One region of the Kaistia nematophila genome, then DNA from elsewhere that is predicted to be linked to it. Evidence: riboswitches for the same ligand, from Rfam matches in the RefSeq annotation. Region 1 holds a riboswitch; the other holds the start of a gene.
The links. Region 1 has a riboswitch for thiamine pyrophosphate ahead of thiM (hydroxyethylthiazole kinase). Riboswitches for the same ligand answer to the same signal wherever they lie in the genome.

Region 1 (5,613 bases):
AATGCGCTGAAGAAATTTCGCGCGCCTCGCCAATGCCAGATGGCCTGGGGTTGCGCAAGCACGATCCGGCACCCTTCTCAACACCGCCCGCAGCGGCAGAGTGATCCATGCAAACCTCCTTCTCCCTTGCCCAGCTCGCCGATCCGGATGTCCGCGAATCCGAGAAGATCCTGCGCACCTGCGTCCATTGCGGCTTCTGTACCGCGACCTGTCCGACCTATGTGCTGCTTGGCGACGAACTCGACAGTCCGCGCGGCCGCATCTACCTGATCAAGGACATGCTGGAGGGCGGCAAGCCGGCCAATGAGCAGGTGGTCAAGCACGTCGATCGCTGCCTTTCCTGCCTTTCCTGCATGTCGACCTGTCCGTCCGGCGTGAACTACATGCACCTCGTCGATCATGCCCGCGCGCATATCGAGGAGACCTATGATCGCCCGCTCGCCGACAAGGTGATCCGCACCGCGATCGCGGGCATCTTGCCCTATCGCAATCGCTTTCGCCTGGCGCTTGTCGGCGCCGCCATGGCGCGTCCCTTCGCGGGCCCGATCGGCAAGGTGCCGGGCTTCAAGCGGATCAGCGCCATGCTGAAGCTGGCGCCGCGCTTCCCGCATGGTCGCACCGCTTCGGAGGGGCCGGGCACGTTCCCGACCCAGGTCGAGAAGCGCGGCCGGGTGGCGCTGCTTTCGGGCTGCGTCCAGCCGGTGCTCGATCCCGGCATCAACGAGGCGACGATCCGCCTGCTGAACCGGGTCGGTGTCGAGGTGGTGATCGCCAGGGGGGAGACCTGCTGCGGTTCGCTCGCCCACCACATGGGCAAATCCGAGCAGTCGCACGAGACGGCGAAGCGGACGATCGACGCCTGGATCGCCGAGATGGACGGCGAGGGGCTCGACGCCATCATCATCACGGCGTCCGGCTGCGGCACGACGATCAAGGACTACGGCTTCATGTTCCGCGAGGACGCCGCCTACGCCGAGAAGGCGAAGCGGGTTTCGGCGATCGCCAAGGACATCACGGAATATCTCGAGAGCCTGAAGCTGGCACCGGTTGCCGCTCCCAAGCCTTTGACCGTCGCCTACCACTCCGCCTGCTCGATGCAGCATGGCCAGCAGATCAAGACGACGCCGAAGACGCTGCTGTCGAAGGCTGGATTCACCGTGCGCGACGTGCCGGAGGGACATCTCTGCTGCGGATCGGCCGGTACCTACAACATGCTGCAGCCGGAGCTCTCCCAGCAGCTGAAGGCGCGCAAGCTAGGCAACATCGCCAAGGTCGCCCCCGACGTCGTCGCCACCGGCAATATCGGCTGCATCACCCAGCTCTCGGGCGGGGTGCCGGTCGTGCATACGATCGAACTGCTGGACTGGGCCTATGGCGGCCCGAAACCGGCGGGGCTTCCCGCCTGATCCCTCAAAGATCGTCGGCGGTCAGAAGGTAGGATCCCTGCGCATGGCGGGAATAGACCCGCTCGGCCGCGCGTTCGATCCGCGCCCGGTTGGCGTCGAAGGCCTGCAGCGCCGCCGCCTCGTCCAGTCCGCCGCCCGGATCAATCCGCGCGAGGGCATCCGTTTCCAGGAAGAACGAGATTTCCAGCGCGCTGTCATAGCCCCAGAACTGGATCCGGTGATGCGAGGGGCTGTAACTGCGGCTTCGGTTCGGAAACTGGAGGTACATGGCGTGATCATACGCCCAACCGGGGCCCTTGGCTGCAAATAGTGCGGCATTGCCGGGCGCTATCGTTCCGGTGGGGCCTGGCCGGGATGGGCGGCGAGCAGCACGCGCTCGACACGGCGGTCCGGCACCAGCCAGATCAGCGCCACGGCCACATAGCAGCCGATCGCGATCCACGGGCTCAGGAAGGCGAGGGCGATCGCGGCGGCGTAGATGACGACCGAGATCCGGCCCTTCCTGTCTTTGCCGAAGGCGATCGCGAGGGCCGAATCCGCGCCTTCCAGGCGGATCAGCGCGCGGGCGAGGATGTAGTAGGCGATGCCGGACATCATCAGGACGAAGCCATAGACGGCGACCGGCACGGATTCGATGTGGTTCTCGCCCATCCAGGCGGTGGTGAAGGGCATCAGCGACAGCCAGAACAGCAGGTGCAGATTGGCCCAGAGCACGCCGCCGCGCACATGCCGCACGGCGTGGAACATGTGATGGTGGTTGTTCCAGTAGATGCCGATCATGACAAAGCTCAGCACATAGCTGAGAAAGACCGGCAGCAGCGGCAGCAGCGTGTGGATGTCCGCTTCGTGCGGAACCTTCAGCTCCAGAACCATGATGGTGATGATGATGGCGATGACGCCGTCGCTGAACGCTTCGATCCGGCTCTTGTTCATGCCCCTCGCTCCGTCGCCATGGCCCTGCCACGCTAGTCCTTTGCGCGTCGCCGCTCCATCCCTTCGGGCCTTGGTCAGGCCTCTAGCCAGAGGCGCGCTTTCATCGCCCGCACCCCGGTCGGGGTGTCGCCGAAGCGGCGGCGGAAGCTGCGGTTGAAATGCGAGAGATCGGTGAAGCCGGCTTCGCTGGCGATCTCGATGATCTTCATATGGCGGGCGTCAGGGTCGCGCAGGCGCTTCAGCACCATCGCGAGACGGGCGTTCAGTACATGCTCGGCGAAGGTCTGGCCGGTTTCTTCCAGCAGCACGTGAACGTAGCGCGGCGTGATGCCGAGCCGCGCCGCCAGGCGGGCGGCGCTGAACTTCGGGTCGTGGCTCTCCTTTTCGATGGCGCGCAGGATGGTGGCGCGCCTGGCGGCGCGGACGCCGCCGGCCTCGGCCTGCTCGCGCGCCTCGCCGCTGGCGCCGAGCGCGACGGCGATCAGGTCGACGAGATGTTCGCCGAAGACGCGCGCGGTCGTATTGCCGAGTGGCGCGCCATGGCTGAACAGGCCTTCGAGGTAGCTGGTGAGCAGGCGCAGCGCGAAGGCATGGTCGCCGAGCGGCGCGCCGGCGAGGCGGTCGATGCGCGGCGTCAGGGTTGCGATGTGGGCGCGCGAGGTGCGCACGCCCCAGTAGCGCGTCGCCGTCTCCATGCGCAGTCCGCCGGTCTGCGAACTGTCGCAGAGAAGGCCGTCGCCGGGAGCGATGCGGCGCGGCTCGCCCTGCGTCGCCATCATTTGTCCCTCGACGCAGAGAAAGGCGAACAGCGCGTCGTTGCCGTCTCGCACCAGGCTCGGCGTGCGCAGATAGCTCGCCGGCGAGGTGGAGATGATGGCGATATCGACAGGGCCGGCCTGGCAGAGCTCGATCTCGCCTTCGAACGGGCTGTCGTCGTGGCGGACGATGTCGAGCGCGACGGCGCGGCGGACGATCTCCTCGCAGAAAACGGGGAATCGGTCCTTCGCGGGCAGGGCCTGCGTGGAAAACTGCTGGCGGCCGGGATAGGGCTGGAGCATGCGGCGGGTCTCGTGCGGCGGTCGAGGCCTCGGCCCGGACGCGGATTGCAAAGGCGAAAGCTAGCAGGCCGCGAGGTTAGGTCGCCGTGACCGCGGTCACAAGGGCCCGGCAGGTCCGTTGACGACCGCTTGCCCCTTGCCTGGATGCCAAGCCGTGATAGGGTCCGCTCGTCTCATCGGGGTGCCCTGATCCATCGGAATTTCCGTCGGAGCTTGGCTGAGAGGTCTTTGGACTAACCCGCGAACCTGATCCGGATCATGCCGGCGGAGGGATTGAGCCAAGCGCCTGGATGCTTCAGCACCTAGATGTCCTTGCCATCGTTCCGTCCTGCGTCACAGCAAAGGACGTCCATTCGTGTCTACCACCCAACATCGCCACCTGACGGTCGCCGACGCTGCCAGCGCGCTCGCAGCCATGCGCGCCGCCCGCCCGCTCGTGCAGAACATCACCAACTACGTCGCGATGACGATCTCGGCCAATGTGCTGCTCGCCGTCGGCGCGTCGCCGGCCATGGTGCATGCCGCCGAGGAGGTCGACGAGTTCGTCGCCATCTCCAGCGCGCTGGTGATCAATATCGGCACGCTGTCGCCGCAATGGATCGAGGGCATGCGCCGCGCCGCGAAGCAGGCCGTCGCGCTCGGCAAGCCCTGGGTCCTCGATCCGGTCGGCTGCGGCGCCACGAAGTTCCGCACCGATTTCGCCGTCGAGATGAGCCGGGCCGGCCCGGCGATCATCCGCGGCAATGCGAGCGAGATCATGAGCCTGGCGGGAGCCGCCGGGGCAGGGGGCAAGGGCGTCGATTCGACCGCCTCGTCCGATGCGGCGCTCGCAGCCGGCAAGGCGCTGGCGCGCGCCAGCGGCGCGGTCGTCGCCATCACCGGCGAGACCGACTACGTCACGGACGGGGATACGGTGGTGGCGGTCACCGGCGGCAGTCCGCTGATGCCGCTTTCGACCGCTCTCGGCTGCGCGCTCTCGGCGACCGTGGCGGCGTTCGCCGCCGTGCGTCCGCCCTTCGAGGCCGCCGTGGCGGCGCTCGCCGTCTATGGCGCCGCCGGCGCCGCGGCCGCTGCGCGCGTGACCGGGCCGGGACACCTTCCCGCCGAACTGTGCGATGCGCTCCACGCCGAAGATGCCGGCATGCTCGAGCGTTACGCCACGATCAAGACCGTTGAAGAGGTGAATGTCTGATGAGCCGTCCTTTCGATCTTTCGCTCTATCTCGTCACCGACGAGGATCTTGCCGGGCCGCGCGGCGTCGTCGAGACCGTCCGCGCCGCCATTGATGGCGGCGTCACGCTCGTCCAGCACCGCTTCAAGCAGGGTTCGACCCGCGATTTCGTCGCGACGGCGTCGGCGCTGGTCGACCTGCTGCGGCCGCGCGGCATCCCGCTCATCATCAATGATCGCGTCGACGTCGCGCTGGCGGTCGACGCCGATGGCGTGCATGTCGGCCAGAGCGACATGCGGGTCGCCAAGGTGCGCGAGCTGATCGGCCCGGATCGCATCCTCGGCCTGTCGGCGGCGCAGATGCACGAACTGACGCCGGAAGAACTCGGCCCGATCGACTATCTCGGTGTCGGCCCGGTCTTCGCCACCTCGACCAAGCCGAATGCGCCGGATCCGATCGGCTTCGAGCATCTCGGTCGCGTCAAGAGGACGGTGGGCCTGCCCGTCGTCGCCATCGGCGGCCTGAAGCCGGAGCATGTCGAACCGACGCTGGCAGCGGGCGCCGATGGCCTCGCCATTGTCTCCGCCATCATCGCGGCGGAAGACCCTGCGGCGGCGGCGCGCGATTTTTCCACCCGGATCGCGCGCTATCGCGGCAAGTAGGCGACCTTTTCCAATTCGGAACAAGTTCTGCCCTGATCGTGCAGGTTCAGTTGAAGACGGTGGCGTGGCATAGTCGCTCCAACGTTCCCACCGAGGAGTTGTCATGTCCGCCACCAACGCTGAACGCCTGGCTGTGAAGGGGGAGATCGGTCCCCGCTTCGACGAGATCCTGACGCCGGAGGCGCTCGCCTTCGTCGCCGAACTGCACGGCCGGTTCGACGCCAAGCGCCGGGCCCTGCTCGAGTTCCGCAACGAGCGCCAGGTCTTCTTCGACAATGGCGGCCTGCCGGACTTCCTGCCCGAGACCAAGGCGATCCGCGAAGGCGACTGGAAGGTCGCGCCGATCCCGGCCGACCTGCAGGATCGTCGCGTCGAGATCACCG
Region 2 (5,613 bases), on a different contig from region 1:
CTGCGCGTCACGGCCCAGTTGGTCGAGGCAGAGACGGGCGCGCATCTGTGGTCTGGCCGCAAAGATGGCACCGTCCATGATCCGCTGACGTTGCAGGACGAAGTCGCCACGCTGGTCGCCGGCGCGCTCCGCCCCGCCATCCGGGCGGCGGAAATCGAGCGGGTGAGGCGCAAGGCGACGGAAACGCTGAAGACGCACGAGCTCGTGCTGCAGGCGATGCCGCATTTCTGGGCGCATCGGCGCGAGGACAATGCCGCCGCCCTGGCGCTGCTGCAGAAGGCACTGCTCGCGGATCCGCGTTCGAGCGCCGCGATCAGCCTGAAGGGCTGGTGCCTCAGTCAGCAGATCACCTATCTCTGGTCCGACGATCCGGCCGCCGACCGCGCCGAGGCGATTGCGCTCGCCGAGCTGGCGGCGGAGCTGGGCGAACCCGATCCGCTTGTCCTGACCGCGATCGGCGCCACCTTCTCGATCCTCAACACCGACCAGTCGCGCGCGCTGCAGTTCATCGAGCGAGCCATCGCGCTCGATTCGACCTTCGCCTGGGCCTGGACCCGGCTGGGCTATGCGCAGGCTTATTCGGAGCGGCCGGAACTCGGCATCGAGAGCTTCGAGAAGGCGATCGCGCTGAGCCCGGAAGATCCGATCCAGTTCAACGCCTTCGCCGGCATCGCGACCTGCCATTTCCTGCTCGGCAACTATGCCGAGGCGGCGCATTGGGCCGGCCAGTCGCTGCATGGCCGTCCCGGCATGGTCTGGGCCTATCGCCTGCAGGCGACCTCGGCGGCGCTCGCTGGCCAGACGACGCTCGCCCGCAACGCCGTGCGTCGGCTTTTGGCCGAAAGCCCGGGCCTGACGGTCGCCGGCGTCCGCGACGGCATCAAGAATCTCGCCGGCCCGCAGCTCGACCGCTACATGGAAGGCCTGAAGCTGGCCGGCCTGCCGGAATGAACCTCTCACGCAACCCTTGAGGTTCTACAGGTCTCGATCTCCAGCATCCTGAGGCGGCTTGCGCTGCAAGCCGTCTCGGAGGACGCACCACCTGAGAGGAAAATCTCCGTACCGACGCCGCCCTGCGTGCTTCGAGACGGGCCTCTGGTCCCCTCAAAATACTGAGGTTAGTGCTGGGCGAAGGCCTCCCTCAGTGGGAGGTGACGGATTGCGCCGGCATCTCGATGCAGATCCGTCCTATCGCGGCGCGATCGCGTAGCTGTCGATCGGCGGGATAGAATCGAGCAGCCCCCTCGCCTTCATGAACTCGGCAAAGCGGTCATAGCGGCCGATATCGAGGGCGGCAGGGCGCTTGGCGAAGCGCGGCAGCGTCGCCAGGAACGAGTCGCGGTTCAGTTGGTCATCCAGGTCCTTGTGCGACTTCAGGAACATCGCCAGCGCCTCTTCCGGATGGTTGGTCAGGAAGATCGTCGCGTCCTCGACCGCCGCCAGGAAACGGACCATGCGCGGGTCGTCGCGAAGCTCGTTGCGAGTGACGTAGATCAGCTCGTCATAGGCGGGAACGCCGTGCTCCTCCAGGTAGAAGGCGATGCCCGGCTTGCCCTCGAGGCCGAGCTGGATCAGCTCGACGTTGCGATAGCCGTCGATCACCGCATCGACCTGGCCGGACATCAGCGAGGTCGAGAGGTTGAAGTTGACGTTGACCATCTCGACATCCTTCTCGCTGAGGCCGACGGAGGCGAGGACGGTGCCGATATAGGCGTTCTGCAGGCTCGCCACCGAATAGCCGACCTTCTTGCCCTTCAGGTCGGCGAGCGTCTTGATCGGCCCGTCCTTGAGCGCGATCAGCGCGTTGAGCGGCGTCTCGATCAGCGTGCCGATGCGGGTCAGCGGCAGCCCTTCCTTCACCTGCAGCATAAGGTCCGGCTGATAGGTGATCGCGATATCGGCCTGGCCGGCGGCGACGAGGCGCGGCGGCGCGCTGGCGTCGGCAGGCGCGATCATCTCGACGTCGAGGCCGTGCTTCTCGAAGAAGCCGCCCTCCTTGGCGATCACCAGCGGCGCATGGTCGGGATTGTAGAACCAGTCGAGCAGGACGGTCAGCTTGTCGGCTGCCTGGGCCGATCCGATCGTCAGGGCAGTGGCGAGGCCGAACGCCGCGAGCCGGAGGAAGGGTTTCATCGACGTTTCCTTTGCAGGTCGAGGGGATTAGCGGATGGTTTCGGGCGCCCAGGGGGCGATGTGGCGCGTGGCGATCTCGACCGCGGCGCGCACCAGCACGGCCATGGCGGCGAGAAGCGCCAGCGCGGCGAAGACGACGTCGGTCTGCGCCCGGCCGTTCGCCATCAGCATGGCGTAGCCAAGCCCGGACGAGGCGCCGACCCATTCGCCGATCAGCGCGCCGACGGGCGCGTAGACAGCGGCGACGCGGAGTCCGGAGGCCAGCGCCGGCAGCGCGTCGGGGATGCGCAGATAGAGGATTTCCTGCCAGCGCCTGGCCCGGTAGAGGCGGCTCAGGTCGATCAGCCCGGCATCGGTGCGCGCCAGCCCGTCATGGAAAGCGGACGCGACGGGAAAGAAGATGGCGATCGTCGCCATGACGATCTTCGAGCCGATGCCGAAACCGAACCAGAGCACGAGCAGCGGCGCGATGGCAAAGACGGGAAAGGCCTGGGTGACGATCAGCAGCGGCATCAGGATGCGCCGGATCGCCGGAACGAAGGTCATGACCAGCGCCAGCGCGACGCCGGCGAGCGCACCGGTAACGAGGCCTGAGATCGTCTCGATCAGCGTGGTGACGGCGTCGCGGCGCCAGAGATCGGGCCGCTCGACGAGGGCGCGCCAGACACGCGCGGGCGGCGGCAGCATGAAGGGCGGCGGCGCGAAGACGACGATCACGAGCTGCCAGATGGCAATCAGGGCGACGGCGACGACGAACGCGCGCGCGAGGCCGCCGGCCCAGCCATGCCGTCGCACAGTTCCCTCAAACTCTGCCCTTGCCACCATGGCGAAGCCGCTCCTCCGAAGATCGGACGAGGCCATGCGCATGGCGATGGAAACGAGCAGACGTCGTGAACCAGCTTCCCGTCCCTTCGCCGGCATGACCCGGATCAGGTTCGAAGGGTTCGGCCCCAGGCCATCTCAGCTCGCGTTCGCGAACACCCCTCGGAATGGGGCGAGCATGGCCGAGGATGCTTCGCCGTGCAAGGGGCCGGCCGAGCGGAGCTGCTATGCGGTGCCGTCGAGCGGGGTGGAGCCGAGGTGGACGCGAAGGGAGGCGGGCCGGCACTCGACGCGGAAATGCCGCGTCTTCACCGGCTCGCCATCGAGATTGACGTGCAGTTCCTCGTGCGAATCATATTCGATCCAGGCGCTGCGGGTCCTGATCTGGATGTTCTCGACGGCCGCCGCGCCCTGCCGCCACAACTGCGTGAAGGCTTCGAGCCGAGCATCGCCGGTGAGTTCCGGCAGGATGGCGAGGTCAAGCAGGCCGTCGTCGATGCGGGCTTCCGGGCAGAGCACGATGCCACCGCCGGCCTGGCGGCCATTGCCGATCGCGAGCGCCAGGAAGCTGCCTTCCCACTCGAAGCCTTCGGCGCGGAAGCGGCCGCTATTGGCCGAGAGCTCGCGAAACCGGGTGACGCCGGTGACGACATAGGCGAGGCCGCCGAGCCGGCTCTTCAGCTCCGGATCGGTCTCGACGGTGACGCGCGAGCCGAAGCCGCCGGAGACGAGATTGACGAAGACGCGACCGTTCAGGCTGCCGACATCGATCCGTCGCGCCGGGGTCGTGGTGACGAGCCGGAGCGCCGCCGTCAGGTCGTCGACGGGAATGCCGGTGGAACGGGCGAAATCATTGGCGGTGCCGAGCGGCAGGATGCCGAACGAGCAGCTTTCCGGCGGCTCGGCCGCGAGCGAGGCGGCGAACACCTCGTTGACCGTGCCATCGCCGCCGCCGGCGACGATGCAGTCGATCGCGCCCTTGCGCGCTTCCGCGACGGCCTCGCGGGCGAAACGACTGGCGTCGCCCGCCTCCCAGGTCACGCGGACCTCGACCACATGGCCATCGGCGCGGACGGCGCCGACGGCCTCACGCACGCGCGGATCGCGCGCCGCCTTGCCATGCAGGATGAGCCGGACTTTCATGGTTCATCCCGCGAGGTTGGCGTGGCGCTACTTGTTGCCCCAGGCGGTCATCGCCTTGTCGAAGACGCGCTGGCCGGGTGTGCCCTTCTCGAAGGTCAGGATCGCGCGCTGGTCGTTGTTGTAGACGATCGGCAGGTCGATCCAGTTGCGCTCGCGAAGCAGCGCGACGTTCTGCGCCATCGGCTGGGCGTCGTTCGAGAAGGCGATCCAGAAGAAGCCGTCGGCGACCTTGGCAGCGGCGCCGTCGAGCGGCTGGCCACGCGATTCCTCGGTCGGCTTCATCACCAGTGCCGGCACCGACTTGACGCCGCCGCCGGCGAAATTCGCAGGCGTATCCACGACAATCTCGACCAGATGGCTCGCCGGCAGCGCGCTGTCATTGTTCTTGCGGATGTTCAGAGTCACCTTCATGCCCTTCTCGGGCACGTCGAGATTGGCCTGGATCTCCGGGCCGTTCGGCGAATTGGCGTTGAACTTCCACGTCACATTGGCCGGAACCACCTTGACGTTCTGGGTGCCGTCGGTCGGCTGTTCGTAGAGGATGGCCTTCTGCGCGACGAGCGACTCATCAGCCGTTCCGGCCGCGGGCGCCGCGGCGGGAGCCGAGGCCGCCGGGGCCGTATCGGCCGGCTCGGCCGCGGCCGGCGCCTGGGCCGGGGCGGCGGAGCCGGTGCCCTCCGGCGTCATCACGCCGGCGAGCGGATCGGCTTCCTCGCCATCCGACGAAGGCTGGGCATCGACCGTGCGGACCGACTTCGCCGGCGCCTCTTCCGCGGCGCCGCCGCCGAGGCGATCGGAATTCTTGCTGCTCGCGGGCGCCGAAAGCGTCGGCGGCGCGTCCTCGTTCGACGCGGTCTTGGCGCCGGTATCGGAGGACGAGATCAGGTCGCCGATCACGTCCTTGACAACGCTGCGCTGCGACCAGACCAGCGCCGCGATGCCGCAAAGCATCAGCGCGATCAGGACCAGCAGAATGATCGTCGGCCAGCGCGAAGGCTTGGTGCGCTCGACATAAACGGCGGGACGCTCGGCAGCCTCGCGGTTGCGCTCGCGACGCGACGGACGGCGCTCGCGCGGCTCGTCGAAAGAGTCATTCCCCATCGGCGTGGCGCGCAGCGGCTCGGGCGCCCAGTCGGCGTCGGCGCTGAAATGACGGCTGTCGTCATGGTCGTGGTCATGTTCGAGATCCGCGTCGAAGCGCGGCTCGTCGGCCGGTTCCGGCGCCGACATCGTCGGCTCGCGACGGCCCTGCGGCGCGGCGCGATCATAGGCGCTCGGGCGCGTGGGCGAGACCTGCGGCCATTGCGGCTGCACCGGCGGCGGCTGGCGCGAAGGCTTCTGCGGCGGCTCGGGCTCGTGCCAGTCGGCCTCGATCTCGGGCTCGGACGCATGCGCCTCGTCGGCCTCGTCATGGAAGAATTCGGCCTCGGCGGCCTGCGGCGGAGGCGCTACGGGCGCCGGGGCCGGCGTCGGCGCGGCGGGCTGCTGACGCGGCGGCTCGGCGGCCGGACGCGG

Region 2: linked by a shared signal. The riboswitch ahead of OSH07_RS19100 (ABC transporter permease) and the one ahead of thiM (hydroxyethylthiazole kinase) in region 1 are both predicted to bind thiamine pyrophosphate.

The regions. Positions count from the first base shown of each region.
Region 1 covers NZ_JAPKNK010000007.1:37,651-43,263, forward strand. The annotation lists gene glcF (glycolate oxidase subunit GlcF) at 108-1,406, shown strand; gene OSH07_RS16215 (DUF1488 family protein) at 1,411-1,674, opposite strand; gene OSH07_RS16220 (TMEM175 family protein) at 1,734-2,339, opposite strand; gene OSH07_RS16225 (helix-turn-helix domain-containing protein) at 2,414-3,397, opposite strand; TPP riboswitch at 3,565-3,687, shown strand; gene thiM (hydroxyethylthiazole kinase) at 3,753-4,589, shown strand; gene thiE (thiamine phosphate synthase) at 4,589-5,230, shown strand; gene aceB (malate synthase A) at 5,334-5,613, shown strand, end outside.
Region 2 covers NZ_JAPKNK010000009.1:134,945-140,557, reverse strand. The annotation lists gene OSH07_RS19110 (adenylate/guanylate cyclase domain-containing protein) at 1-951, shown strand, start outside; gene OSH07_RS19105 (ABC transporter substrate-binding protein) at 1,189-2,133, opposite strand; gene OSH07_RS19100 (ABC transporter permease) at 2,161-2,958, opposite strand; TPP riboswitch at 3,023-3,128, opposite strand; gene yegS (lipid kinase YegS) at 3,181-4,098, opposite strand; gene OSH07_RS19090 (hypothetical protein) at 4,126-5,613, opposite strand, start outside.